Regions from separate parts of the Pseudomonas sp. Ost2 genome, predicted to be linked through region 3. Evidence: riboswitches for the same ligand, from Rfam matches in the RefSeq annotation. Region 3 holds a riboswitch; each other region holds the start of a gene.
The links. Region 3 has a riboswitch for cobalamin ahead of cobO (cob(I)yrinic acid a,c-diamide adenosyltransferase). Riboswitches for the same ligand answer to the same signal wherever they lie in the genome.

Region 1: linked by a shared signal. The riboswitch ahead of cobW (cobalamin biosynthesis protein CobW) and the one ahead of cobO (cob(I)yrinic acid a,c-diamide adenosyltransferase) in region 3 are both predicted to bind cobalamin.
Region 2: linked by a shared signal. The riboswitch ahead of KI243_RS15550 (CbtB-domain containing protein) and the one ahead of cobO (cob(I)yrinic acid a,c-diamide adenosyltransferase) in region 3 are both predicted to bind cobalamin.

The regions. Positions count from the first base shown of each region.
Region 1 is NZ_AP021904.1:3,757,055-3,766,615, reverse strand. It holds gene KI243_RS16475 (sugar ABC transporter permease) at 1-9, opposite strand, end outside; gene KI243_RS16470 (sugar ABC transporter substrate-binding protein) at 192-1,502, opposite strand; gene KI243_RS16465 (AraC family transcriptional regulator) at 1,826-2,731, opposite strand; gene cobF (precorrin-6A synthase (deacetylating)) at 2,864-3,622, shown strand; gene KI243_RS16455 (glycoside hydrolase) at 3,750-6,065, shown strand; gene KI243_RS16450 (glycosyltransferase) at 6,081-7,370, opposite strand; cobalamin riboswitch at 7,461-7,666, shown strand; gene cobW (cobalamin biosynthesis protein CobW) at 7,903-8,970, shown strand; gene cobN (cobaltochelatase subunit CobN) at 8,975-9,561, shown strand, end outside.
Region 2 is NZ_AP021904.1:3,505,037-3,514,597, forward strand. It holds gene metH (methionine synthase) at 1-824, opposite strand, end outside; gene KI243_RS15520 (fatty acid cis/trans isomerase) at 977-3,268, shown strand; gene nfuA (Fe-S biogenesis protein NfuA) at 3,402-3,986, shown strand; gene KI243_RS15530 (NUDIX hydrolase) at 4,197-4,625, opposite strand; gene cobM (precorrin-4 C(11)-methyltransferase) at 4,643-5,389, opposite strand; gene KI243_RS15540 (cobalamin biosynthesis protein) at 5,453-5,878, opposite strand; gene KI243_RS15545 (CbtA family protein) at 5,875-6,576, opposite strand; gene KI243_RS15550 (CbtB-domain containing protein) at 6,618-6,803, opposite strand; cobalamin riboswitch at 6,901-7,126, opposite strand; gene KI243_RS15555 (response regulator) at 7,254-7,613, opposite strand; gene KI243_RS15560 (response regulator) at 7,871-9,561, shown strand, end outside.
Region 3 is NZ_AP021904.1:1,707,787-1,717,347, forward strand. It holds gene KI243_RS07500 (DUF2066 domain-containing protein) at 1-533, shown strand, start outside; gene KI243_RS07505 (AI-2E family transporter) at 571-1,644, shown strand; gene hda (DnaA regulatory inactivator Hda) at 1,898-2,602, shown strand; gene KI243_RS07515 (NlpC/P60 family protein) at 2,834-3,469, shown strand; gene KI243_RS07520 (C40 family peptidase) at 3,701-4,237, shown strand; gene KI243_RS07525 (class I SAM-dependent methyltransferase) at 4,420-5,082, shown strand; gene KI243_RS07530 (hypothetical protein) at 5,152-5,802, shown strand; gene KI243_RS07535 (sorbosone dehydrogenase family protein) at 5,870-7,183, opposite strand; gene KI243_RS07540 (hypothetical protein) at 7,257-7,835, opposite strand; cobalamin riboswitch at 7,993-8,213, shown strand; gene cobO (cob(I)yrinic acid a,c-diamide adenosyltransferase) at 8,296-8,907, shown strand; gene KI243_RS07550 (cobyrinate a,c-diamide synthase) at 8,904-9,561, shown strand, end outside.

The sequences.
Region 1 (9,561 bases), 2.0 Mb from region 3:
TATATCCATATGGGCTTTGGCAGTGGAGGTATTCATGGTGTTCAAAACCGATTAGGTGCAAGGAGCGGGCAATCTGTAGGAGCTGGCTTGTCGGAACGCCGCATCGCAGCGATAGCGACCGAACGGTTGCCGCAAGGCTCAAGGGCCTCATCGCCGGCAAGCCGGCTCCTACAGGGGACGGTGTGTCCCTGTTACTTCGGATAACCCGCGCGTTTCATTTCACGCTCGGTGAAGGTCTGGGCATCGGCCAGGGCCTTGTCGACCGTGGTCTGGCCGGTCAGTGCGGCGGAGAACTGCTTGCCGACCTGGGTACCGACAGCCTGGAACTCGGGAATGGTCACCAACTGGATCCCGACATAAGGCACGGGCTTGGCGCTCGGGTCTTTCGGGTTGGCGGCTTTCAGCGATTCCAGGGTGATCCTGGCGAACGGCGCGGCCTTCATGTAGGCCTCGCTGTAGGTCGAGGTCCGGGTGCCCGGCGGTACGTTGGCGATACCGTCTTCCTTGGCGACCAGTGCCCCGTATTCCCTGGAGGTGGCCCAGCTGCTGAACGTCTTCGCCGCGTCCTTGGCCTTGGAACTGGTGGGGATCGCCAGGGCCCAGGAGTAGAGCCAGGCCGAACCCTTCTCGGTGACTTGGTGCGGTGCGTAGGTAAAGCCGACGTGATCGCTGACCTTGCTCTGGGTCTTGTCGGTGACGAAGGAGCCGGCCACGCTGGCATCGACCCACATGGCGCACTTGCCGCTGTTGAACAGCGCCAGGTTTTCGTTGAAACCGTTGCTCGAAGCACCGGGCGGGCCGGACTTCTTCATGGTCTCGACGTAGAAGTTCAAGGCGTTCTTCCACTCGGGACCGTTGAATTCCGGTTGCCATTTCTCATCGAACCAGCGCGCACCATAGGCGTTGGCGACGGTGGTGATCAGCGCCATGTTCTCGCCCCAGCCGGCCTTGCCGCGCAGGCAGATGCCGTACTGCTCCTTCTCGGGATGGTTGAGCTTGGCGGCGAACTCGCCGATCTGTTCCCAGGTCGGCCGCTCGGGCATGGTCAGCCCGGCGTCCTTGAACAGATCGGTGCGGTAGTAGGTCATGGAGCTTTCGGCGTAGAACGGTAGGGCGAACAGGGTGCCCTTGACCGACAGGCCGTCACGGACCGACGGGAAGACGTCGTCGATATCGTAGGCGGCGGGGAGGTTGGTCATGGGCTCCAGCCAGCCCTTGGCGCCCCAGAGCGCGGCTTCGTACATGCCGATGGTCAGCACGTCGAACTGGCCGCCCTGGGTGGCGATATCGGTGGTCAGGCGCTGGCGCAGGACGTTTTCTTCCAGGACCACCCAGTTCAGCTTGATATCCGGATGCTCGGCCTCGAAGGTCTTCGAGAGCTTCTGCATGCGAATCATGTCGCTGTTGTTGACGGTGGCGATGGTCAGGGTCTGGGCGCCGAAACTGACGCCACTGATGGTCAGGCAGGTAGAGACGAGCAGAGCTTTTGCAATGGCTTTCATCGAACACTCCTCTTCTTGCGCGCAGTGGCGGTCGAAGGTCGGTTTATTGTTTTTGTGTCTTCCGGTGTCCAGGAAGAATCTGCAGATGATTACAGCCCTCAATCGTCGTGCTGACAAATCCTTGACGACACTTCAATCGATACTTTTTTGCACTGAGGCGGAATGTCGCAGGCCGGCGAAACAGTGGTTCGGGAGGGGATAGCCCGCAATCGGGGCTCGGAGAAGGGGTAAATCAGTACAGGTTTCACGGCAAAAAAGCGTCAGCCGCGCGTTCCCCGAGCGCCGATCGTTCCCACGCGGAGCGTGGGAACGATGGGGGTTGCCTAGCCGAGGTTCTGCTCGGTCAGGCGCTGCACCACCAGGCGTCGATAATGCGAGGGGGTCATGCCCTTGAGCTGCTGGAAGCGCCGGTTGAAGTTGGAAATATTGTTGAAACCGGACTCGAAACACACATCGGTCACCGGTTTGTCGCCGTCGGCCAGCAGTTCGCAGGACTTGCTGATCCGCAGGCGATTGACGAACTCGACGAAACAGCGCCCGGTGGCCTGCTTGAACACCCGGGAAAAATAGGTGGGCTTCATCCCCAGGTACTCGGCGACCTCTTCCAGCGGCAGTTCCCGGGCATAGTGGGCAAAGATGTAGTCCACGGCGCGGTTGGTGCGGTCGATATTGTTCTCGTCGGCCAGTTGCGGGGTGGTGGCACCGGAAAGCAACTGGTAGTCGGTGCAGCCGCTGAGCAGTTCCAGGAGGATCAGGAAGTGCCCCAGGCGCGTCACGCCCTGGGCGTCGGCGATACGCTGCATCAGCTGCGTGGCCTGGCGGATGGTGTCCTTGCAGCGGAATTCGATGCCGTACTGGGCCCGTTCGAGCAACGGCGCCAGGGTTTTCAGTTCGGCAAAGATCTGGTGTCCTTCCTCGAACAGCTCCTCGGTGAAGTTCACCAGCATGTCGCGCTTGGGCACCACTTCGTCCTCGGCCACCTGGCTGATCCAGTTGTGGGGGAGGTTGGGGCCGGTCAGGAACAGGCTCTGCGGGTAGAAATTGCCGATATAGTCACCAATGAAGACCTTGCCGGAGCTGGCGACGATCAGGTGCAGTTCGTATTCCTTGTGGAAATGCCAACGCACCAGCGGGCAGGGAAAACCATGCTGGCGATAGATGATGGACAGGCCATTATGGTCGTCCATCAGTTCATAGGAAGGATCGGTGACGCGGGCTGTTCGGGTCATTGGAGGCGCTTTTATTGTTATCGCTGTCCGATAATGCCTCCTTCACGAGCCGGCTGCCAGCCTTGTGCGGACGGTCGCAGCGGAGCGGACCGACGGCCATGGCCTTGCGGCCCTTTATTCAGGAGCAAAACAGTGAAGACCGTTCTATTGATTGGAATCGGTTCCGGTCATCCGGAGCAGATCACCGTGCAGGCCATCAAGGCCCTGAACCGGGCCTCGGTCTTTTTCCTGCTGGACAAAGGCGAGGCCAAGGATGAGCTGGTGCGTCTGCGCAAGGAAATCTGCCAGCGTTATATCGAGCAGCCGGGTTATCGCCTGGTGCAGGTCAGCGATCCGGTCCGCGAAGATGCCGAGGCGTCGTATCGGGCCGGTGTCGAGCGTTGGCATGAACAGCGCGCCGAACTGTTTGCCCGGTTGATCGACGAAGAACTGGCCGAGAACGAGTGCGGTGCCTTTCTGGTCTGGGGCGAGCCGGGCTTGTATGACAGTACCCTGCGCATCCTCGATCGGGTCGTGGCCCTGGGCGGTCCGGCGTTCGACGTCGAGGTGATTCCCGGTATCAGCAGCGTGCAGGCCCTGGCGGCGCGCCATCGGATTCCCCTGAACCGCATCGGCGAACCGATCCGCATCACCACGGGACGACGCCTGGAAGCCGCCGACCTGGACAACGTGGTGGTGATGCTCGATGCGCATTGCGCGTTTGGTCAGTTCGCCGACCAGGCGCTGGAGATCTATTGGGGGGCGTACCTGGGGACCGAGGATGAACTGCTGGTAAGCGGCAAGCTGCATGAGGTGCAGGGGCAGATTCGCGAACTGCGCGAGGCCGCCCGGCTGCGCAAGGGCTGGATCATGGACACTTATCTGCTGCGACGGCCCCTGAATCCGGGCTAGTAAGTACTCCGGCATTGATCGGGCGGTTTTCCTGTATCTCTACGAGACGGTTCTTACAGAGGAAGGCAAGCGGTGTCGTTTAGTGTCCGCTGCATTCGAAAATCGCCCGTGAGACCCCTATAACGCCATGAGCACCGTACCCGGTATTGATCGACTTCAATGGCTGCCCCTGATGCTTGTCCTGGGGTTGGTCAGCTTGCCTGCGCTCGGGCAACCGCTGGTTGCGTTGTCCTACAGCGGCGGGGTGTTCAACATCGACCCGGCCACCCTGGAAACGACCTTGCTCCTGGACAATGGCGAAGTCTCGACCCTCAGTGCCCCGGCATTCCCCGAAACCGCCAGGGCCAGCGACCTGGCGGGCCGGCGCTGGCGTATTCGCAACGGCCGCGAGCGGTTCCAGGTCGAGGTCGGGATCGAGCAGGACGCCTTGCGCCTGTCGATACGGGCCGAGCAGCCGGGCCGGCTGGATTGGCCCAGACCCGTGGAAGCAAAGGCCATCGAGGCCCATGCCATACCGTTCGGCGAAGGCAGCTATATTCCTGGCGACGACCGGCAATGGCTGGACTGGCTGGTACGGCGCTATGAGCCCGATGCGCTGAACGGGCGGCTGTCGATGCCGTTCTGGACCGAACTGCGCGCGGATCATTCGGTGACCTGGCTGGTGCAAACCCCGTTCGATACCCGCTTTAGCGTGATCGAGCAGGATGAACGGCCGCTGCCCCGACTCAGCCATCAGTTCAACCGGCTGGCCGAGGGCGCGGCGTATACCGTCAACGTGGCGATCGGTCCACGGGATCCGCTGTACGGTGCGCGTTTCTATCGCCAGTGGCTGCTGGAGCACGACCGCTTCGTTTCGTTGAAACGGAAAATCGAGCGCCAGCCCCAGGTCGCCAGGCTGGGCGGCGCCCCGCATATCTACCTGTGGGGCGCCGGCCCCTTGAAAGCCGGAGATATCGCCGACTGGCCGGCGTTCCTCAAGTTCTTTGCCGCGCGCCGGGCCGATCCCCGGCATCTGGCCTCGCGGTTGTGGGAAGCCTTCGATCCGCAGGCGCGGGAAAGTTTTGTCGCGGCGCTGCTGGAGGCCGAGGCGGGGGACGCCGACGTGTCGACCTTCGGCAGGATCGAGGTGACCCGGGCACTGAACAGCGCATTGCAGCATGCGCTGCCGCCGGTACCGGTCGAGCCGTTGCCGGGCAATCACGATCCGGCGGCCAGCGTCGCCTGGGGGCATACGGTCCGCGAGCAACTGGTCGAAGCCTTCGGCCCGTGGCTGGTGGCGCCGCGCCGCTGGGGTGGCGGTCTGTCGCTCGACACCGTGGCCGCGCTGCAGCAAGCCGGCCTGACCAAGGCCTGGCTCGGTGCGGATGACTGGCGTGACGCCATGTGGCATCCCGAAGCGGTGGAAGCGGCGAAGGCCTCGGGTTATCTGGTGGCCGTCTACGACAGCTATGGCAGCGCGCACCCTTCGAACCTACGGGCGACCTGGGCCACGGCACAAATGGGCGATGAGCTGGCGGCAGCCGGTTATCGCGACAGCAAGGGCGACAAGGTGCGCGGCTTCAGTGGCCGGGGCGTCTATGTCAACGCCAGGCTGGTCGAACCCTACGCACAACGGCGGATCTCCGCGGTGGCGCGGGCGGCACGTCTCAACAGCTATTTCCTCGATGTCGATGCGGCCGGCCCCGAACTCAAGGACTACACCCCCGGTCGGGAAACCAGTGAACGCGAAGACGCCGAAGCCCGGACCCGCCGGCTGTTGTATCCAGCCCGGGCGCTGGACCTGGTCACGGGTAGCGAAGGCGGGCTGGCATCCTACGCGGCAAATATTGCCTACAGCCATGGCATCGCGACCCAGCCGTTTGCCTGGATGGACCCGGATATCGGCAAGAACAAGCAGTCGGCCTATTACCGCGGCGGCTACTGGCCGCCGGAAACGCCGGCCCTGTACTTCAAACCCGTGCCCCTCAAGCCCTCGCTTGCCCGTTTCGTGACTTCCGCGCAGTTCCGGCTGCCGCTGTATCAACTGGTGCTCCACGACAGCCTGGTCAGCACGCACCACTGGGAATACAGCTCGTTGAAGTTTTCCAGCGAGCGCGAGCACACGGCATTGCTGCAACTGCTGTACATGGTGCCGCCGCTGTATCACCTCAATGATCGGGTGCTGGCGCGCGACCTGCCGTTCATCAGCGCCTATGACCGGGTATTTCGGCCCTTGCACGAACGCCTCTTCGTCGAACGCATGAGCGATTTCCAGGTGTTGTCGGCCGATCGCCAGTTGCAACGTTCGGTGTTCGCCGACGGCACCCTGATCACCGTGAACTTCAGCCAGAAAAGCCTGCGTTCGCCGGAAGGACGGCGACTGCCGCCACGTTCGGCGCTGATCCTGGTGCCGGACCAGGAACCGCAATTGATCGAGATCGCCCGGCTCTTCGCCGAGACGTGATGACGGATATGGCCTTCAGATCGTGCGGTTTTTCGCTTCGATCCACTGGGCCATGTACTGGGTGCTCTTGTGGTGATGATGACGCAGCATCGCGCCGGTGAAATTATCGCGGCGATGCCGGACCAGTTGTTGCCGGCACTGTTCGATACGCGCCACCAGGGCCGGACCGTGGACGCGCCGGTCGTAACGGGCGGCCAGCAGGGCCTTGCCGTCGGCCTGGGCCTGCTGCCATGAAGACGGATCCTGGTACAACCGGACCGCTGCCTGTGCCAGGGCCTCGGCGCTGGTCGCGACAGCGCCGGGCCAGGGCAGGTCACCGTGCATCGCCTCGGCGCCAATCGGCGTGGTGACGTTCGGCGTGCCGCAGAGCATGGCATCGGCGAGCTTGCCCTTGATGCCGGCGCCAAAGCGCAACGGCGCCAGGCAGATGCGCGCGGCACTCATCACCTGCAGGGCATCCTCGGCCCAGTTCATCACATGAAAGCCTTGGGCGGGGTTGTGCAGCGCCGTTGCCTTGGGCGGCGTGTAGGCACCGTAGACATGCAACTGCGCGCCGGGCAATTGCTGGCGGATCAACGGCCAGAGGGTGGTTTTCATCCAGAGCACCGCGTCCCAGTTCGGCGCATGGCGGAAGTTGCCGATGCTGAGAAAATGCGCTCGATCCTCGAAGGGGGTGAACGCCACGGGCTGCTCGACCATCAGCGGGCACCAGTGCAGCAGGGCCGCTGGCAACCTGAACTGCTCGGTCAGCAGCCTGATCTCGACATCGGAAATCATCAGGCTCAGGTCCGAGCGATAGATCGCGGCGATCTCCCGTTGGGCCAGGTCGGTATCGCTCATCTGCCGGAACACTTCGTCCAGGTCGGGGGCGAACAGCGCCGTGAAATCGTTCGGGTCCGGATCGGCCTTCAGGCGTTCCCTGAGCTGCTGCTGGCGCGCATCGCGCAGGCTTTGCAGGTCCGAGGTCTCCAGCACGCGCAGGGCGCTGGGGCAATGTTTCTCGACCCGCCAGCCGAACTGCTCTTCCATCATGAAGCGGTCGAACAGCACCACATCCGGCTGCAACTCGCGGATAAAACCGTCGAAACTGCTGTTGTTGAGTTCGATGGCCTGTTCGGCGATGCCCAGGCCTTGCAGGTCGGCCTTGTGTTCGCCGACGCTGGCGGGGCTGGCGAAGGTGATGCGCCAGCCGGCTTCGAGGAAGCTTTCGAGGATCTGCATCATGTGCCCGCCGGCGGCCGAGGAACGGGGTTCGGGCCAGACATAACCGATAACCAGGACGTGGGTGGTGTCGGTGGCACTCATGGGCAGCAATTCCTTGAAGCGGGCAGGGCAGGAGAAGGGGCGCAATTAAACCACAGCGGCTGCCGAGATTGACCTGTTCCCATGCACTGCGTAGCCTTGCACGTTCGAGGTTCTTCGGCATCCGGCCGAAGCTAAGAAGGGAACGCGGTATGCCGCGGCTGCCCCCGCAACTGTGAGCGGTTTGACAGTCTTGCATGGCCACTGCCCCCGGGCGGGAAGGCGCGAGACCCGGTGATCGGAGTATTCCGTACGCCCGACCGCAAGCCAGGAGACCTGCCTCGTGACAGATTCTGACAGGGACTATAAGAAACTGGCCGAGCGGCGATCAGGCAAGGCAGAACCAGGCGAGCAAGCGGAGTGTAGGGGCCTACATGAGCATTGCGAGCCTGTTTTTAACGCAGCATGATCGTCGCGCAGGCAGTTGCAGATAGTCCCGTAACCGGGCGGGGTGATCCGGAGACGAACTTTCCCGTGCCCTTCAGGGCGGCGGCTTTCGTCCCGTATGCCCGCTACTTTTGCCAAAGGGCATCCGATGAAAACACTGGCCAAACTTCCCGTCACCATCGTTACCGGCTTTCTCGGCTCGGGCAAGACCACCTTGCTGCGCCATATGCTGGACAACGCCCAGGGTCGCCGTATCGCGGTGATCGTCAACGAGTTCGGCGAACTCGGTATCGATGGCGAGATCCTCAAGCAGTGCTCCATCGGCTGCACCGAGGAGGAAGCCAACGGCCGTGTCTATGAACTGGCCAACGGCTGCCTGTGCTGCACCGTGCAGGAAGAGTTCTTCCCGGTGATGCGCGAGCTGGTGGCACGTCGCGGCGACCTCGACCATATCCTCATCGAAACCTCCGGCCTGGCACTGCCCAAGCCGCTGGTCCAGGCGTTCCAGTGGCCGGAAATCCGCAGTGCCTGCACCGTCGACGCGGTGATCACCGTGGTCGACAGCCCGGCCGTGGCCGCCGGTACCTTTGCCGCGTTCCCGGACCAGGTGGATGCCCAGCGCAAGCTTGACCCGAACCTGGACCATGAGTCGCCGCTGCACGAACTATTCGCCGACCAACTGTCCAGCGCCGACCTGGTGATCCTCAACAAGGCCGACCTGATCAGCCCCGAAGACCTGGCCAAGGTCCGCCTGGAAGTGGCCGAAGAGCTGCCGCCGGCGGTGAAGGTCATCGAAGCCAGCAGCGGTCGCCTGCCGCTGGACGTGTTGCTGGGGCTGGGCGCCGGTTCCGAGGAACATATCGACGGTCGTCACAGTCACCACGATCATCACCACGACGGTGACGACCACGATGACCACGACCACGATGCCTTTGATTCGATCTCCATCGAGCTGCCGCAAGCCGACGAAAGCCTGCTGCTCGATGCCCTGACCCAGTTGGTGGTGCAACATGGCATCCTGCGCATCAAGGGCTTCGCCGCGATCCCGAACAAGCCGATGCGCCTGCTGATCCAGGGCGTGGGCACGCGCTTCGACAAACACTTCGATCGCGCCTGGGGCGCCGACGAGCCGCGGGTCACCCGCCTGGTGCTGATCGGCCAGGAACTGGATGCCGCGCTGCTCGAATCGACCCTGCGCGCCGCACTGACGGCCTGACCCCATGCATCTGCTCAGGACCCAGCCCGGCGGCTTCGTGTCGGACGACAATATCGCCGACCTTGGACAAACCCCCGCCGAGCTGGTGATCCTGTGCAGCGGCGATTCCAGCCTGGCGTTGCTCGCCGAAGCGGCGCGGCAATTGCCGGACGACTACCCCAGCCTGCGTCTGGCCAACCCGATGCAGGTGCAGAATCATGCCTCGGTAGATCTCTATGTCGACCAGGTCTTGCAGCACGCCAAGGTCATCCTGCTGTCACTGCACGGCGGCATCGGCTATTGGCGTTATGGCATCGAGCGCCTGGTGCAACTGGCCGAGCGCGACGTGACGCTGATCCTGGTACCGGGCGACGACCGCCCCGACCCGGAACTGAGCGACCTGAGCAACGTCCCGGCGGTACAGGGTGAACGCCTCTGGCACTTCCTGCGCCAGGGCGGCCTGGGCAACGCCTTGCAGTTGTACCGCTGCCTGGCCAGTACCTGGCTGGGGCGCGACTACCCCTGGCAGGAACCGCGGACATTGCCGCGCACGGCGATCTACCACCCGCGGGTGGGCGACGCGCAACTGGCGGACTGGCGCGCCGATTGGCA
Region 2 (9,561 bases), 1.8 Mb from region 3:
TGCGCGGAGACGTGGGTGCTGGCCTTGTTCGACAGTTCTTCCAGGTACGGCCGCAATTCGCTGGCACCCAGGGCGCAGTTCAGGCCGACCGAGATCGGCTTGGCATGGGCCACGGAGTTCCAGAAGGCTTCGGTGGTCTGCCCCGACAGGGTACGGCCGGAGGCGTCGGTGATGGTCCCGGAAATCATGATCGGCAGTTCGAAGCCCTGTTCCTCGAAAACGCCTTGCACGGCGAAGATCGCCGCCTTGGCGTTGAGGGTGTCGAAGATGGTCTCGATCAGGATCAGGTCGACGCCGCCTTCGATCAGGCCGCGGGCGGCCTCGGTGTAGTTTTCCACCAGTTCATCGAAGGTCACGTTGCGGTAGCCGGGGTTGTTCACGTCCGGCGACAACGAGCAGGTGCGGCTGGTCGGGCCGAGTACACCGGCGACGAAGCGCGGCTTGGCCGGGTTTTCCAGGGTCTTGGCGTCGGCGATCTTGCGCGCCAGCCGTGCGCCTTCGACGTTCAATTCGTAGGCCAGGTCTTCCATGCCGTAGTCGGCCATGGAAATGCGCGTGGCGTTGAAGGTGTTGGTTTCCAGAATGTCGGCGCCGGCGTCCAGGTAGGCCTTTTCGATGCCGCCGATCACATCCGGACGGGTGATGACCAGCAGGTCGTTGTTGCCCTTGACGTCGCTGGGCCAGTCAGCGAAGCGTTTGCCGCGATAATCCTGCTCTTCGAGCTTGTAGCTCTGGATCATCGTGCCCATGCCGCCGTCAAGAATCAGGATGCGTTCTTTGAGGGCTTGCTGGAGAGCGTGTAGGCGAACACTGCGATCGGACATGGGACTACCTGGAAAGACGGACACAGAAGAGGCGCGATAATAGCAAACCTGTGCGCTTTTAGAGCATGACAGGGTTTTGCATGAATATCGCTCATGTTTAAACGGCGATGACCCTGTAGAATCAGTGCGTTTTTATTTTCAGGATCAGGGCCATGTCGTACCGCTTTATCAGCGCTTTCCTACTGCTGTTGCTCAGCAGTGTCACTCAGGCGCAGAGCCCGGCCCCGGCCCTTTCCTATACTCGCGACATCCAGCCGATCTTTACCGAGAAGTGCGTGGCCTGCCATGCCTGCTACGACGCGGCCTGCCAGCTCAACCTGGGCAGTGCCGAGGGAGCGGCACGCGGCGCGTCGAAGATCCCGGTCTACAACGGCGACCGCAGCAAGGCCTCGCATCCGACCCGCCTGTACATCGACGCCCAGACCCCGCTTGCCTGGCGACAGAAGAAGTTCTATTCGGTGCTGGATGCCCAGGGCAGCCAGGCGGCCCTGATGGCGCGCATGCTCGAGCTGGGCCACCGGACACCGTTGCAACCCAACGCCAGGCTGCCGGAAGATATCGTACTGGGCCTCAATCGCGAGAATATGTGCCCGTTGCCCGCTGAGTTCGACGCGTACGCCGGTGCCCATCCGAAAGAAGGCATGCCCCTGGCCGTGACCGGCCTGACCGACCAGCAGTACCAGACCCTGCAACGCTGGCTGGCCGCCGGTGCGCCGATGGATGCCCAGGCCTTGGCGCCGAGTGCCAGGGAGTCGCTGCAGATCGCCCAATGGGAAAACCTGCTCAATGCGCCGGGTGCCCGGGAAAGCCTGGTGGCGCGCTGGCTCTATGAGCACTGGTTCCTGGCCCATATCTATTTCGAAGGCGGCGAGCCGGGGCACTTTTTCCAGTGGGTGCGTTCACGCACGCCGAGCGGCCAGCCGATCGACCTGATCAATACCCGGCGACCCAACGATGATCCGGGCACCCAGGTGTATTACCGGTTATGGCCGGTGCAGGGGGTGATCGTCTACAAGACCCATATCACCTACGGCCTGAGCGCGGCGAAGATGGCCCGGATCAAGACGCTGTTCTACAGCGGCAACTGGCAGGTCACGGCCTTGCCGGGCTACGGCCCGCAGCGTCGGGCCAACCCGTTCGAGACCTTCGAGGCGATTCCGGCGGCGGCGCGCTACCAGTTCATGCTCGATAACGCCGAGTACTTCGTCGATACCTTTATCCGTGGGCCGGTCTGTCGCGGGCAGATCGCGACCGATGTGATTCGCGACAACTTCTGGGCGTTGTTCCAGGCGCCCGAGCACGACCTCTATATCACCGACCCGAGCTATCGTGGCGCGGCCACGCCACTGCTGGCGATGCCCGGACAGAACGACGATGTCGGCAGCGTGCTGAGCCTGTGGCTGGCCTATCGCGACAAGCGCAACGAATACGAAGCCCTGCGTACCGAGGCCTACGCCGCCGCGCCGGCGCCCAGCTGGTCGAGCCTGTGGGCCGGCAATGACAACGCCTTGCTGAGCATCTTCCGCCACTTCGACAGCGCCACCGTCAGCAAGGGGCTGATCGGCGAGGTGCCGCAGACGATGTGGCTGTTCGACTACCCGTTGCTGGAGCGCACCTATTACCAGCTGGCGGTCAACTTCGACGTGTTCGGCAATGTCTCGCACCAGGCGCAGACCCGGCTGTACTTCGACCTGATCCGCAATGGCGCCGAGCAGAACTTCCTGCGCCTGATGCCGGCGGACTCTCGCGATGCCTATCTCGACGACTGGTACCAGAACAGCGGCAAGCTCAAGATGTGGCTGGACTACGAGAACATCGACGACGACAAACCCAGCGCCCTGAAACTCGATGAAAAGGACCCGAAACTCGATTTCGCCAGGCAGTTGCTGGCCCGCTACGGTGATCTCAATGCCCACCCCGACCCGATCAACCGCTGTGACGGCGCCTATTGTTCGCGGCCCAATATCGCCCCGGCATTGCAGGAGGCCGAACAGTCCCTGAGCCGCCTGACCTCGCGCCCGGCGGCCGGGCTCAAGGTCATCGACCAGTTGCCGGAAGCGACGATGCTGCGTATCGAGACCCGCGACGGCAAGCGCGAGGTCTACAGCCTGCTGCGCAACCGTGCCCACAGCAACGTGGCCTTCATGCTCGGCGAGGCCTACCGCTATCAGCCCGGCCTGGACACCGTGACCCTCTACCCCGGGATCCTCAGCAGTTATCCCAACTTCATGTTCAATATCCCCGCCGAGCAGGTGCCGGCGTTTGTCGCTGCGATGGAGCAGGTCAAGGATGCCGCCGGGTTCGAGCAGATCGTCCAGCGCTGGGGGATTCGCCGCAGCCATCCGCAGTTCTGGCAGTATTTCCATGACCTGACCACCTACCTGCAGGAAACCGACCCGATCAATGCCGGGGTGCTGGACATGAATCGCTACGAGAATCTCTGAGGGGCGGGGATCGCCGCGCACCGCAAGGGCGTGGCTGCGCCCGTGGTGGCGGCTTCTTTCCCGACAAAAATACTAGGACTTTGTCCGGCGGCCCGATTGGCGTAAACTGGCGGCAAGTCTGTGAGGAGATTCCATGAGCGCCATAACCATTACCGATGCCGCCCACGATTATCTGGCTGATCTGCTGTCGAAGCAGAACACCCCGGGGATCGGCATCCGCGTTTTCATTACCCAGCCGGGTACCCAGTACGCCGAAACCTGCATTGCCTACTGCAAGCCGGGTGAGGAAAAGCCTGAAGACACCGCGCTGGGGCTGAAAAGCTTCACCGCCTGGATCGATTCCTTCAGCGAAGCCTTTCTCGACGATGCGGTGGTCGACTATGCCACCGACCGCATGGGCGGCCAGCTGACCATCAAGGCGCCGAACGCCAAGGTGCCGATGGTCAACGCCGACAGCCCGGTCAACGAGCGTATCAACTACTACCTGCAGACCGAGATCAATCCGGGTCTGGCCAGTCATGGCGGCCAGGTCAGCCTGATCGACGTGGTCGAGGACGGTATCGCCGTGCTGCAGTTCGGTGGTGGTTGCCAGGGCTGCGGCCAGGCCGACGTGACCCTGAAGGAAGGCATCGAGCGGACCTTGCTCGAACGTATTCCCGAGCTCAAGGGCGTACGCGACGTGACCGACCATACGCAGAAAGAAAACGCCTACTACTGAGTCCGGTAGCAGGGCGTTCGCTGCGTCCGGTTGAACAGAAAACGGTGCCCGTGAGCACCGTTTTTTTTGCGTGATCGATTGCGACCGCTCCGGCGCCTTCGCGGGCAAGCCCGGCTCCCACAATCAGTGGTCGCTCATCAATCTGCCGTACACCACAGCACTGTGGGAGCGGGCTTGCCCGTGAAGAGGCCCGTCCTGCCGCCAAAACTGTCAAGCCACCACACGGCTCTGCAGATAATGGCGCAGTCGCTCCTGCAGATAAGGCACGCCCAGCGGGTGCTCCAGGTATTCGGCGATCGACATCATCCGCCAGTACTGGCCTTCGTCACCAAAGCGGATCGCCTCGATTTCCGCCCGTTGCAGTTGCCCGACCAGAAACCACGACTGGGTATCGGGCTGGGTGACGCTGGGATAGCGTCGCGCCCATTCGATGCGCTCGGCGCCGATACGCAGGGAAAACTCTTCGTCCAGCTCCCGCAGGGCGCATTCGCTCGGGGTTTCATCGCCTTCGCGACCGCCGCCGGCAAAATCCCAGTGTCCGGGGTAGGGGATGCTGTCCTTCATGTCGCGCAGGTAGGTCAGCAACTGGTCGCCACAGATCAGCGCCAGCTTGGCACCGGAAAACAGCTGTTCGGACATCGGTTTCCTCCTGGTCATCAAGGCCGGTAAAGATGGGCATGACCGGCACGATACAGCGAAGACTCGCTGAAGTGGTCGCTGGCCAGCACGCGCCCCACCAGGATCAGCGCCGTGCGGCGAAAGCCCTTGGCCTCGACCTTGGCCAGGATATCCGTCAGCGTGCCTTGAACCCAGTCCTGGTCGGGCCAGGTGGCGCGATGGATCACCGCTATCGGACAGTCCGCGCCGTAATGCGGGAGTAGTTCCTCGATGATCCTGGCCAGGTGATTGACCCCCAGGTGAATCGCCATGGTTGCCCCATGCCGGGCCAGGCTGCCCAGTTCTTCGCCGGCCGGCATGGCGGTCTTGTCGGCATAACGGGTAAGGATCACGCTCTGGGAAACATCCGGCAGCGTCAGTTCGACACCGAGCAGCGCCGCGCAGGCGGCCGTCGCGGTCACCCCGGGAATGATTTCATAGGCAATGCCCAGCTCGCGCAGGTGACGGATCTGCTCGCCGATGGCGCCATACAGCGAGGGGTCGCCCGAGTGCACCCGGGCGACATCCTGGCCCAGGGCGTCGGCCGCCTTGATCAGGTCGATGATCTGTTCCAGGTGCAGTTCGGCGCTGTTGACCACCTGCGTGGCGCTATGGCCTTCCAGCACGGCTTCGGGCACCAGCGAGCCGGCGTAGATGATCACCGGGCAGCGATGGATCAGGCGTTGGCCCTTGACGGTAATGAGTTCCGGATCGCCGGGGCCGGCACCGATGAAATAGACGGTCATGACACTCTCTGAACGGGGCTGCGCAAGGCTTCACATGAACAGCGTTCATGCAGGAGAAGGGGATTATCGAGGGTTTTGCCCGGTCCAGGCCAGTGCAAAGGTCGCCAGCGGATGTTTCCGGCGGGAAATCAGCAGGCTCGCGGTGGCTTGTCCCAGTTGCTCGGCGAGGGCCAGCGCGGCGCTTTCGGCGACGCCATGGCAGCCGGTCCGTTCGAAGGCCAGGCTGGAGCGATGGCTCAGCCGTGGTTCATAAGGTGCCAGCTCATCGGCGCTGAAGAACAGCAACGGCAGGTTGAGGCGTTGCGCCAGTTCGCGCAGGCCCGGCTCATGCCGCTTGCCATCAATGCTTGCCAACCCCTTGATCGCCTGGAGGTCGATCTGGTGGGCCAGCAGCGATTGTTCGAGCAATGCCAGCAAGGTCGCGGCGCTGCAGCCTTGCCGGCAGCCGAAACCAACCGCGAGGGTTGGCGTCGTCCCGGTTGCACTCATGCCGGGTAATGGTCTTCGGTCTTGCGGCGGAACAACCAGGCGCTGATCAGGCCCAGGGCCAGCCAGAACGCCGCGTTGGTCAGTTGCGAGGCGATCTTGAACTGCGCTTCCAGTTCTTCGGGCGCGAGGCTGGAGTGAACTTCCGGCTGCGGGGCGCCGATCACATGGGGCACCACGACAATCGCCACGCCCAGCAGTTTGAGCGCCCAGTGCTTGCCGAAAACCACCAGGGCAATGGCGACAGCAGTGGAAGCGGCGGTGCCGACCCACCAGATCTGCCGCTGCAGCAGGTCCGCCGCGGCGGTGCCGGGCAGTTCCGGCGGCAGGCCGAGGGTGGGCGCCAGGCAGAAGGTCGCGTAACCGGCCAGGCCCCAGAGCAGGCCCTGGGAAGTGCGGTTCGGTGCGCGCAGGGTATAGAGGCCCGCCAGCATCAGGGCGAAGCCGACGGCGACCACCAGATTGCCGCCAGTGGTGGAGAGCACACGCTGCCAGCCGTCTTCCGGCTCCCAGGCTTCCTCATCATGGGTATGGCCGGCCATGGCGGCGTCGGTATGTTCATGGGCTTCGCTGGCGGGTGCTTTCTCGTAGGTCTCGGCCTGGAGAATCAGCGGGGCGACCCAGAAGCTTTGCAGCAGGGTCAGCAGCAACGCCGCCAGCAAGCCGGTGAAGCCGGCGGTCTGGGCGATACGCTTGATCATGTCGGTACTCTCTTATAGTCGGGCTATGGTCGGGCCAGGGCTCAGTGGCACGGGAAGGCAGAGCTGTGACGGGTATCGTGGGCGGCGTTGTGGACCGCTTCGATATGCGAGAAACCGGCGAAATAGACCAGCAGTGCGCCGAGTATGCTGGCGCCGATGGCGGCGACGATACGTTGGCTCTGGGTGGCTGTGGCAGCGCTCGAGTGGCTGGTGGTGGTGATCGACATGGCCCTTCCCTCTGAAATGTCAGCAGGCGGCCAAGCGCGAAAAAACCTCGGCGAGCGGGTGCCCGGAGGTTTCAACAGCGCCTGCCCACCGCAGGTTTGTTATTCGATATTTCCGGGCCGGTCTCCGGGCTTGCGAGGGATTCGAGCAGGGCTCGGACCTTCAAGCGTCGCCTTCCCATGCCGCTGGCGGCACAGTGGATCTGACGCTTCTCTCGCTTACCGTTGCGGGGGCAGCACCGGATTTGCCAGGCTCGATAAAGATCGGCCGACGCACCGGTTTCCCGTTTCACCCTGTGAAGGGCACCCAGAACAAGGCGGGTAGGAAAGCATGCGATTACCCGGTACGTCAATAAAACCCGATGCGGCCAAGGGGCGCGCCGGTGCAGGCCGAGTGACGTGGAAAACGGAACTTAAAGTGATTTCTAGAATAAAAAATCTAACAAAATCAATTTATTGGATAATATTTTTAATTTTATTTCTCAATTGGTCGATGGAGAACGGCTTGCCGATCAGGTGCATGCCGGCCGGCACCTCGATGCTTTCGGCGTAGCCGCTGGCAAACAGGATGGGCAACCCCGGCCGGACCTCGCGCGCCGCTGCCGCCAGTTCACGGCCATCCATGCCGGGCAGCCCGACATCCGTCATCAGCAGGTCGATCGGCAAGGCGGTGTCGTTGATGATCTGCAGCGCGAGGTCGCTGCTGCTGGCTTCCAGCACCTTGAACTCCAGTTCCTCCAGCACATCGACAATCAGCATGCGGACAATGGTGTCGTCCTCGACAACGAGGATGGTGGAGTTTGCTGCGCACATAGTGGGCTTCCCAAAAAAATGAAGGCGGGCAGGAGGGTGAAAAATGCTCGCCTCTTGCATCAGTAAGCCGCCGATCCGCACAAGTTCCCGCCGTTGTACAAAAAAAGACGGCTGTACAAAGTAGCCAGGATAGCGGTTCTCCTTGGTAGAGGGCAGTGCGAGGTCTGAAATTGCCTTCTACGCTGTGAGAAAAATAGATCTTTTCCGCGGAATTACGGCAAACTCCTTTGTTTTCAACACTTCGTCCGAGGCCCGAAATGAATTCACCGTCTTCGGTTGATGAGCAGAGCTTTCGCAAACTCCTGAGTCGCAACGTCAGCCTGCCGCTGGGTGTCGGTGTACTCAGTGCGGTGTTTTTCATCTCATTGATCACCTATCTGCTCTCGGTGATCCAGTGGGTCGAACACACCGATCGGGTGATCAACACCACCAACGAAGCGATGAAGCTGTCCGTCGACCTGGAAACCGGCATGCGCGGGTTCCTGATCACCGGCGATGAGCATTTCCTCGATCCCTATGAGGTCGCCAAGCCGAAGATCATCGCCGAGCTGCGCGGACTGCAGCAGTTGGTGGCGGACAACCCCCAGCAGGTCGACCGGTTCCGGCGCATCGAGGCGCTGCAAGGGGCCTGGACCGAATACGCGCAGTCGATGATCGACCTGCAGCGTTCCAACGGTGACTATCGGGGCGCGGTACAGGCCGGGCGCGGCAAGCGCCTGAGCGACGAGATTCGCAACGAATATGACAGTGCCGTCGCTACCGAGCAGCAGTTGCGCCTTACGCGCAACGAGGATGTCAGTCGCACCACCCTCTGGACCATTGGCCTCTACCTCGTCTTCGTACTGGGCTTGAGTGCCTTGCTTGCTTATGTCGGTCGAAAAGATTTATTAAGTCTTTCAGATAGTTACAGCAAAAACCTCGCGTCACAACTAAGGAGTGCCGAGCGCCTCGAGAAACAGGCATGGCTGCGCAGCGGCCAGACCGAACTGGCCGAGCAGGTGCTTGGCCAACTGAGCCTCAACCTGCTGGGACGCAATATCCTGCAGTTCTGCGCGCAGTACCTGGGGACCGCTGTGGCCGCGCTCTATGTGCGCGAAGACCATGGTGGCCTGCGGCGCGTGGCCAGTTATGGTTTCTCTCGCGAACAGGAACAACAGGAACAGGAAATCTTCACCGACGAGGGGATTGTCGGCCAGGCCGCGACCCAGGGGCAGTTGATCCGCCTTGACGAAGTGTCGGGCGATTACTTCAAGGTCAGCTCCGGACTCGGCGAGGGCTCGCCGCGCAGCGTACTGGTGGTGCCGACCACCAACGACGAACGGGTCAACGGCGTGATCGAACTGGGTTTCCTGCGGGGGCTCAACGAGCGTGACATCGAGCTGCTAGACCTGATCGCCGACAATATCGGCACCTCCATCGAAGCGGCCCGCTACCGCCAGCGCCTGCAGGAAGTCCTGGCCGAGACCCAGCAGCTCAACGAAGAGTTGCAGGTCCAGCAGGAAGAACTGAAGACCGCCAACGAAGAACTGGAGGAACAGTCACGGGTGCTCAAGGAGTCCCAGGTTCACCTGGAGACCCAGCAGACCGAACTGGAGCAGACCAACGAGCAACTGGCCGAGCAGGCCCTGGCCCTGGCCGAGCAGCGCGACGCCATGGACCGCAAGAACGGCGAGTTGAACCAGGCCCAGGCCCAGCTGGAAGAGCGTGCCGAGGAGTTGCAGCGGTCGAGCAAGTACAAGTCCGAATTCCTCGCCAACATGTCCCATGAGTTGCGTACGCCGCTCAACAGCTCGTTGATCCTGGCCAAGCTGCTGGCGGAGAACCCCCAGGACAATCTCACCGACGAACAGGTCAAGTTCGCCGAGTCGATCTATTCCGCCGGCAACGATCTGTTGAATCTGATCAACGACATTCTCGACATTTCCAAGGTCGAGGCCGGCAAGCTTGA
Region 3 (9,561 bases):
ACCTCGAAGGCTCCGATTCCTCGCCATTGCATGCGGCGTCCGAGCGTTATGGCGCCGACGCCCTGCTCGCCGTGCACGCCCATCAGAATGGCACGCAGTGGGAGGCGAAATGGCGCCTCTGGCTGGGCGACCAGAAAGAGCAGGGCACGGCCCAGGGCGCGGACACCGCGGCCCTGGCCGATGCCGTGCTGCTGGCGGTGAGCGAGCGCCTGGCTCCGCGCTTTGCCGCCAAGCCCGGCACGGCGACGGAGCAGTTGCTGGAAGTGCAGGGCATGAACCTGGAGCGCTATGCGGCGCTGGGGCATCTGCTCGAACCTTTTGGCGGTCGGCCGCTGAGCGTGGATGGCGACCGGATCGTCTATCAGGTCAGCGGCAGCGCGGAGCAGCTACGGGCACAACTGGGGTTGGCGAAGTTGCTGGAGGTTCCGCCAGGCGAAGCGCCGGCGCCTGCGGCGGTCAGCGATCCCGCGGCGACTCCCGCGACTCCCGCGGTGCCGCCGGCACCGACACCGCAGTTGCGTTTCCGCTGGTAGTTCATCTTTCCTTCTATATATAAGGCTGGAATCGTCCATGACCGACACCCGTCGATGGATTTGGCTTGGCGCGGCGATCCTGCTGTGCGTGCTTGTGTACTTGCTGCACCCGATATTGTCGCCATTTCTGGTGGGCATCCTGCTGGCCTACATGTTCGATCCCGTGGTCGACCGGCTGGAGAAGTTCGGCCTGTCGCGGACCTGGGGCGTGGTGGCGGTCTTCGCCCTGTTCAGCCTGATCCTGATGACCCTGTTGCTGGTGCTGGTGCCGATGCTGGCCAAGCAGCTGTTCCGGCTCTATGAGCTGGCGCCACAGATGCTCGACTGGCTGCAGCACACGGCCATGCCCTGGGCGCAGCACAAGTTCGGCCTGGCGGACGGTTTCTGGAAGTTCGACAAGGTCAAGGCCGCCATCAGCGAGCACATGGGCCAGACCACCGATATCGTCGGCGTGGTCCTGTCCCAGGCGACGGCATCGAGCCTGGCGTTGATGGGCTGGCTGGCCAACCTGGTGCTGATCCCGGTGGTGAGCTTCTACCTGCTGCGGGACTGGGACCTGATGATGGCCAAGATCCGCAGCTTGCTGCCGCGTCAGCAGGAGGGGCATATCGTCGCTTTGGCCGATGAATGTCATGGCGTGCTCGGCGCTTTCGTGCGCGGCCAGTTGCTGGTGATGCTGGCACTCGGGGTGATCTACGCCGGCGGATTGATGCTGGTCGGCCTGGAACTGGGGTTGTTGATCGGCCTGCTCGCCGGCCTGGCGGCCATTGTGCCGTACATGGGATTCGTCATCGGGATTGGTGCGGCGATCATTGCCGGCCTGTTCCAGTTCGGCGGCGACCTGTATCCAATGATCGGCATCGTCGCGGTGTTCATGATCGGCCAGGCCCTGGAGGGCATGGTGCTGACGCCGTTGCTGGTGGGCGATCGTATCGGCCTGCATCCGGTCGCGGTGATTTTCGCCATCCTCGCCGGGGGCGAGCTGTTCGGCTTTACCGGTGTGCTGCTGGCGTTGCCCGTGGCGGCGGTGATCATGGTGCTGGTGCGACATGTCCATGACCTGTACAAGGAGTCGGATATGTACGGCGGGCAGGAAGATCCTGACCTCTGACGCGGTTCCCCTGTAGGAGCCGGGCTTGCCCGCGAAGCGTTCAATGGCCCTGTCGGGCCATTGCAGGCAAGCCGCGCTCCCGTGGTGATTTGTGTCATTTTTGACCACGCGGTTATCCCGCTAATCCCATCGGTCAACGCAAACCTTTGATTTTGCTTGTGGTCTGTTGCATTGTGCGCCCGGCGTCACGGGTATAAACTTTGCAAACTTTACACAGAGGCCACTAACGGTTCCCTAGAACTGTTCAGTCAGCATGAAACCGATTCAGCTGCCCCTAGGTGTGCGTCTGCGTGATGACGCTACCTTCATCAACTACTATCCAGGCGCCAATGCCGCTGCACTCGGCTATGTCGAGCGGCTATGCGAAGCCGACGCCGGATGGACCGAAAGCCTGATTTATCTCTGGGGCAAGGACGGCGTGGGGCGTACCCACCTGTTGCAGGCGGCGTGCCTGCGTTTCGAGCAGTTGGGCGAGCCGGCGGTCTACCTGCCGCTGGCCGAGTTGATGGATCGCGGCGTCGAGTTGCTGGATAACCTCGAGCAATACGAACTGGTCTGCCTGGATGACCTGCAAGTGGTCGCCGGGCGAGCGGACTGGGAAGAGGCGCTGTTCCACCTGTTCAACCGCCTGCGCGACAGCGGTCGGCGCCTGCTGATTGCCGCGTCGACCTCGCCGCGTGAATTGCCGGTGAAGCTGGCGGACCTGAAATCGCGCCTGACCCTGGCCCTGATCTTCCAGATGCGTCCCCTCTCCGACGAAGATAAACTGCGTGCTTTGCAACTGCGTGCTTCAAGACGCGGCCTGCACCTGACCGACGAGGTAGGACATTTCATCCTGACCCGTGGTACCCGCAGCATGAGTGCGCTGTTCGAACTGCTCGAGCGTCTCGACCAGGCCTCTTTGCAGGCTCAGCGCAAGCTGACCATTCCCTTCCTGAAAGAAACCCTGGGCTGGTAAACGACAGGTAAAGCCCCTAATATTGCGGGCTGCAAGCGATTTTTCGCCAAATTCCAGACGCCACGAAACCCACGCCAAAAGCATTTTTCTGGCGCGCGCGATCCGTTCGGGTATTAAGTCCTTAGATGTTTTCAGGATGTGAGCGAGTCACATCTTGTCCCATAAAATTTGCAAATGAGGGTGATAGAGGGCATAGTCACGCCTTCTAACAATTCAGCCACGGTCGTGCCCATGCTAAATCGCTTCGCACCCCTCGTGCCTCTCGCACTTGTTACCCTGCTTTTTGGTTGCGCGGCACATACGCCGGTTTCGCAACAGCAGGTAGAAAATTCAGTCAAGGTTGCTTCGGTTTCTGGCGTCAAATCCTCGGCCGTACTGGACGATGAGCTGGCCACCGAGAAAGAGCTCGCCGAGTTCGCCGACAGCAAGCCTTATCAGTTGCCAGTCCTGGCCGACAGCATTCTCGAGCGCGGCATGTCCCTGATCGGCACCCGCTACCGTTTCGGCGGTACCAACGAGAGTTCCGGTTTTGACTGCAGCGGCTTCATCGGTTATCTGTTCCGTGAGGAAGCGGGCCTGGATCTGCCGCGTTCCACCCGTGAGATGATCAACGTGAAGGCGCCTCTGGTTGCTCGCAACAAGCTCAAGCCGGGTGACCTGTTGTTCTTCGCCACCAATGGTCGTCGCGGTCGTGTCAGTCACGCCGGGATCTACCTGGGCGATGACCAGTTCATCCATTCCAGCAGCCGCCGCAGCGGTGGCGTCCGGGTCGATAGCCTGGGCGACAGCTACTGGAGCAAGACCTTCATTGAAGCCAAGCGCGCCCTGGCAATGGCTCCTACCACGGTCACGGCCAGCAACAAGTAATCGTTCGGACGTTTCAGTGCCATCGGCCATCGCTGATGGCCAAATGCCAATCAGCAGGGTTGGCAGGACTGTACAAAAAATGTCCGAAGTTAAAGTGATACTTGAAGTTTGGCCCATAGCCGCTAGAATCCTGACATATTGTTGAGTGTCTGACCGCGCAAGCCTGCTTGCGCGGTTTTGATTTCTTTACGCCACGGCAGAGCAAGCCGCATTCAGTCAGGATTTCTGCACATGTCGACCTCGGCCCGTATCGCCCTTATCGCCCTCACCGCGTTGCTCGGTGCCTGTGCCAGCCATGCGCCGCCGCCGCCCGCGCCGGTGGCCCGTCCGGTGGTCTTCGCGTCCCCGCAACCTTCGTCACCGGAGGCCGAAGACGTCCTGTTCCGGGCATTGGGTCTGGTCGGCACGCCTTATCGCTGGGGCGGCAATACGCCGGATTCGGGTTTCGATTGCAGCGGCCTGATCAGCTATGTGTACCGTGACATGGCGGGTATCAACCTGCCACGCTCGACCCGTGAGATGATCGTGATGCGTGCGCCGAATGTGCCGCAGAATGCCCTGCAGACCGGCGACCTGATCTTTTTCGCGACCAATGGCGGCTCCCAGGTCAGCCACGCGGGGATCTATGTCGGCGAAGGTCGTTTTGTCCATGCGCCCGCCACCGGCGGCACCGTCAAGCTGGACAGCCTGTCCAAGGCCTACTGGCAGCGGGCTTACCTGAATGCCAAGCGCGTGCTGCCGGCCGAACACCTGGCGCGCAATCCCTAATGGCCCTGTACGGCCAGCTCTGCTGGTCAACTTCGGCGCCATAAGCCCCTGTCCCGCGTTGCTGTTCCTGGCCATGGCGGCTATGACTCGTCACAGCGCCTTGGCCAGGAACTTCCGGCATCCGAATGTGAACTGACGAACTGGCCGTACAGGCCTCTGGTCGCTGATTCTGTGAGGTTGTCATGACCGCTCGCACCCTCAAGCTCGACGATGCCCTCTACGGCTACCTGCTGGACGTTTCCCTGCGCGAGACGCCGCTGCTCAAGCGCCTGCGCGATGAAACCCAGGCCTTGCCCATGGCGCGCTGGCAGGTGGCTCCCGAGCAGGGCCAGTTCCTCGCCTTGCTGGTCAGGCTGACCGGCGCCCGGCGCCTGCTCGAGGTCGGCACCTTTACGGGCTACAGCGCCCTGTGCATGGCGTCGGCGCTGCCGGAGGGCGGCTCGTTGCTCTGCTGCGACATTCCCGGCGACTACAATGCCACGGCTTTGCGCTACTGGCAGGAAGCGGGTGTGTCCGGGCGGATCGAGCTGCGCCTGGCACCGGCGCTCGATACCCTGGCCGAACTGGAGCGGCAAGGGCTGGGCGAGACCTTCGACCTCATGTTCATCGACGCCGACAAGGCGAACTATCCGCGTTATCTGGAGAGCGCCTTGCGCCTGTTGCGCAGCGGCGGCCTGGCGATTTTCGACAACACCCTGTGGAGTGGCCGGGTGCTGGAGGTGGATGCGCAAAGCGAGGACACCCGGGCTATCCAGGCATTGAACCTGGCCTTGAAGGACGACTCGCGAGTAGATCTGTCGTTGTTGCCCGTAGGCGATGGCCTGACCCTGTGTCGCAAGCGATAGGCCCCACGTTCAAGTTATTTGTATCGTTGCCGTTACAAGGAGTACCACCCGACAACATGGATGTGACTCATGGGTATCAGTATCCCGGGCAGCTCGTTCGCTTCTCTGCCCTCGTTGGCTGCGAAACCCCTCACCCCCGCTGACGTGCCGGGCCAGTCCGTCACGATTGCGCACGTGGCGCCTACGGCTGCGGAAGAGGCCGAGACCCAGGCGCGGATCAAAGCCAATGTCGATACACGGCTGGCGCAGCTCAATACCCACTCCGAGGCGTTCTTGCAGGCGCAGGAACAACTGGGCGCGGCCACTATCGGCCTGCGCTCGGTGTTCAATGACTTCAAGAGCTCGCTGGGCGAGAACCTGGCAGGCAAGTCCTTCGGTTTTACGGTCGGGGCGGATGGCCTGTTGCGGGTCCTCGATACCCACGGTTCGCTCAGCCATGAAGAGATGGAGCAGCTCAACGGGCTCATGAACAACTCGAGCTCGCTGAAAAATGCCGCCCACCATTACATGAGCAGTGCCATCGATTATGTGAACGAGGACCAGAAGGGGCCTCGCATGCTGGGCGCCACCTATTTCCTCGACAAGGCCAACTTCGGCGGCATCATCGACCTGGGGGCGGTGGCGGCAGACCCGAGGTCGAGGGGCGCGAAGGACGGCTGGCTGACCAGCCAGCTATGGAACAAGGGCATCAGGACGGGAGGCATCCACGAGGTGGTCTGACCTCCCGCCGCAGTCCAGGGCAAGTATTCCCCGGTCGTTCCCGCCCCTGAGGTTGGGTGGCGATGGCTCATTTGCTGGCGGACACCCGCCAGATCTTGTTGCCGACATCGTCCGCCACCAGCAAGCCGCCTTGTTGGTCGATCACGACCCCGACCGGGCGGCCCATGGCGTTTTCATCCTTGTCGAGAAAGCCTGTCAGCACATCCACGGGCTGCCCATTGGGCTTGCCAGCGGCAAAAGGTACGAAGATCACCTTGTAGCCGCTGTGGGGCTTGCGGTTCCAGGAGCCGTGCTGGCCGATAAAGGCACCCTGGGTGAACGGCGCCGGGAGTCTGCTGCCTTCGGCAAAGGTCAGTCCCAGGGACGCCGTATGCGGCCCGACGGCGTAATCCGGGGCGATGGCCTTGGCGATCATCGCCGGGTCCGAAGGCGATACCCGCACATCCACGTGCTGGCCATAGTAGCTGTAGGGCCAGCCATAGAACCCGCCGTCCTTCACCGAGGTGATGTAGTCCGGCACCAGATCGCTGCCGATCTCGTCCCGCTCGTTCACCGCGGTCCACAGTTTGCCGCTCTGTGGCTCCCAGGCCAGGCCGTTGGGATTGCGCAGGCCGGAGGCGAAGATCCGGTGGCTGTGGGTGGCCGGATCGACTTCCCAGATCGCGGCGCGACCTTCTTCCTTGTCCAGGCCGTTTTCGCCGACATTGCTGTTGGAACCGACGGTGACGTAGAGCTTTTTCCCGTCCTGGCTGGCGATGACATTCTTGGTCCAGTGGTGATTGAGGGTGCCGCCAGGCAAGTCGATGACCTTTTCCGGTTGTTCCTTGATCGTGGTTGCGCCGGGCTCGTAGTGGAAGCGCAGCAAGGCATCGGTGTCGGCGACATACAGGTCATTGCCCACCAGCGTCATGCCGAAGGGCGAGTTGAGTCGCTCGATAAAGGTCGTGCGGGTTTCTGCGACCCCGTCGTGATTGCTGTCGCGCAGCAGGGTGATGCGATTCGCGCTGGGCACTCCGGCCCCGGCCTTGCCCATCACCTTGCCGGTGATCCAGCCCTTGATCCCCTGGCTGTCATCGGGCTTGGGGGGCGAGTTGGTCTCGGCCACCAGCACATCGCCGTTGGGCAGGACATACAACCAGCGTGGATGATCCAGGCCCTCGGCGAAGGCACCTACCTGGGTGCCGGGAGCGGCCACCGGCCTGGTGCCCTGGGGCCAGCCGATGGCGGGTGCGATATTGACCGTGGGAAAGAGGGTCTTGTTCGGTTCCGGGAGCTTGGGCGAGGGACCGGTGCCATCGGACACCGACAGGGTAGAGCTTTCGCCGCAAGCAGCCAATCCGCTGGCGAGCAGAATGATCAGGGCGTGTTTCTGCTGGAACATGCTGAATCTCCGTCGAGGCTTACGCTGGTCTAGAAGTAGAGAAGCGTAGTCGGCGCAGGTTCAATCCTTTTGCTCAGGCCTCCTTGAACAGCAGGGCGATGCCGGGATGGTAGTGGCCGGCTTCGTTGTGCAGCTTGCGGTAGGGGTAGGGGAAGTACCAGGCGACGGCGCAACTGTTGGCTTTTTGCAGGTCGTCGACCATGTCCTGCAGGTCTTCCGGGCTCGGGCTCTGCTGGGGCTTGAATGGCGAGACGAACAGGCAGCCGAGCTTGAGGTGATGGGGATGGCTGACCTTCCTGGCATCGCCGACCGCGTCGAGCAGTGCCGGCATCAGATTCAGGTTGTTGAACCGCGGCCAGCGCTGGTTGGCGCGGATATACACCGAAGCCTCCGACGTGGCGATGTGCAGGTCGCAGCGCCCGTTGCGGTCGTCTTCCTCGGCCTGTTTTTTTGTCTGGAAATGCTCCAGAGTCACCATCTCCGCCGCCCAGGCAGCGGCCGACAGCAGTCCCAGGTTGGCGCGCTCGTTGAACCAGTAGGGCGCCTGGCCGTCACCGAGCACCTGGTTGTAGCGGTCGATGCAATCAAACCAGCGTTCCAGGGCCGGGCGCAGGAATTCCAGTTTCGGGTTGCTGATCGTCAAGCCTTGCATGTTGCTCACCCTTGTTATTGTTGGTTGGGTTATGGCTATTTGATATCACTTCTTGCAGTGTGGCACAAATTCTGGCGCCGGTTTATTGATCCGTGTCGTCTTTCGATCAACGGGGCACTCCTCGGCTTTAATTGACGCTCCACCCCCAACCCTCTAACCTTCGCGGCTTGTTTCAGGTGCTCTGTGGCGATCCGTCGACAGGGTGAAACAGGGAAGCCGGTGAGCCCTTTCGACAGGCGCGATTCCGGCGCTGCCCCCGCAACGGTAAATGAGTCAAGACTGCGCTTTTCGCCACTGTGCCGCGGCATGGGAAGGCGCGCAGTCCCGCGCTTGCGCAGCTCATGAGTCCGGAGACCGGCCTGATCCATCCCACGGCATCACGGCGGGCGATGCCGGACTGCCTCGGCTGTGCTTTTTCCTGCCCCCCGTTTGCCTTATCCAGCCCCAACGGAGAGCTGCCATGAACGAATCCCCCGATCGCGACGAACGTCACCTGGCGCGCATGCTGCGCAAAAAGGCGGTGATCGACGAACGTATCGCCAGTGCCCCCAACGAATGCGGGTTGCTGCTGGTCCTGACCGGCAATGGCAAGGGCAAGAGCAGTTCCGCCTTCGGCATGCTCGCCCGGGCCATGGGCCACGGCATGCAGTGTGGCGTGGTGCAATTTATCAAGGGCCGCAACAGCACCGGTGAAGAGCTGTTCTTCCGGCGTTTCCCCGAGCAGGTGCGGTTCCATGTGATGGGCGAGGGGTTCACCTGGGAAACCCAGGATCGCCAGCGTGATATCGCGGCCGCCGAAGCCGCCTGGGCCGTGTCCCGGGAAATGCTCGGCAATCCGGATATCGGCCTGGTGGTGCTCGATGAGCTGAATATCGCCCTCAAGCACGGTTACCTGGATCTCGACCAGGTACTGAGCGACCTGCAGTCCCGGCCGCCGATGCAGCACGTGCTGGTGACCGGCCGCGGCGCCAGGCAGGAAATGATCGACCTGGCGGACACCGTGACCGAAATGGGCCTGCTCAAGCACGCGTTCCAGGCCGGGATCAAGGCGCAGAAAGGCATCGAATTATGAGTCAGCCGCGTCATTGCCCGGCGGTGCTGATCGCCGCGCCGGCTTCCGGCCAGGGCAAGACCACGGTGACGGCGGCCCTGGCGCGCCTGCACCGCAACCAGGGGCGCAAGGTCCGGGTGTTCAAGTGTGGCCCGGACTTTCTCGATCCGATGATTCATGAGCGGGCCAGTGGCGCGCCGGTGTATCAGCTGGACCTGTGGATGGTCGGCGCCGAGGAAAGTCGTCGCCTGTTGTGGGAGGCGGCGGGTGAAGCCGATCTGATCCTGATCGAAGGGGTCATGGGCCTGTTCGACGGGACGCCGTCCAGCGCCGATCTGGCGCGGCATTTCGGCGTGCCGGTGCTGGCGGTGATCGACGGCACGGCCATGGCGCAGACCTTTGGGGCCCTGGCCCTGGGCCTCGCGCGTTATCAACCGGACCTGCCGTTTGCCGGGGTGCTGGCCAATCGCGTGGGCACCCTGCGCCATGCGCAACTGCTCGAAGGCAGCCTGACCGAAGGCCTGCGCTGGTACGGTGCGCTCTCCCGGGAGACCGGGATCGAGCTGCCGAGCCGCCACCTCGGGTTGGTCCAGGCCAGCGAATTGAACGACCTCGACCGGCGCCTCGACGCCGCGGCCGAGGCCCTGGGGGGCAGTTGCGAAGTCGCGCTGCCGC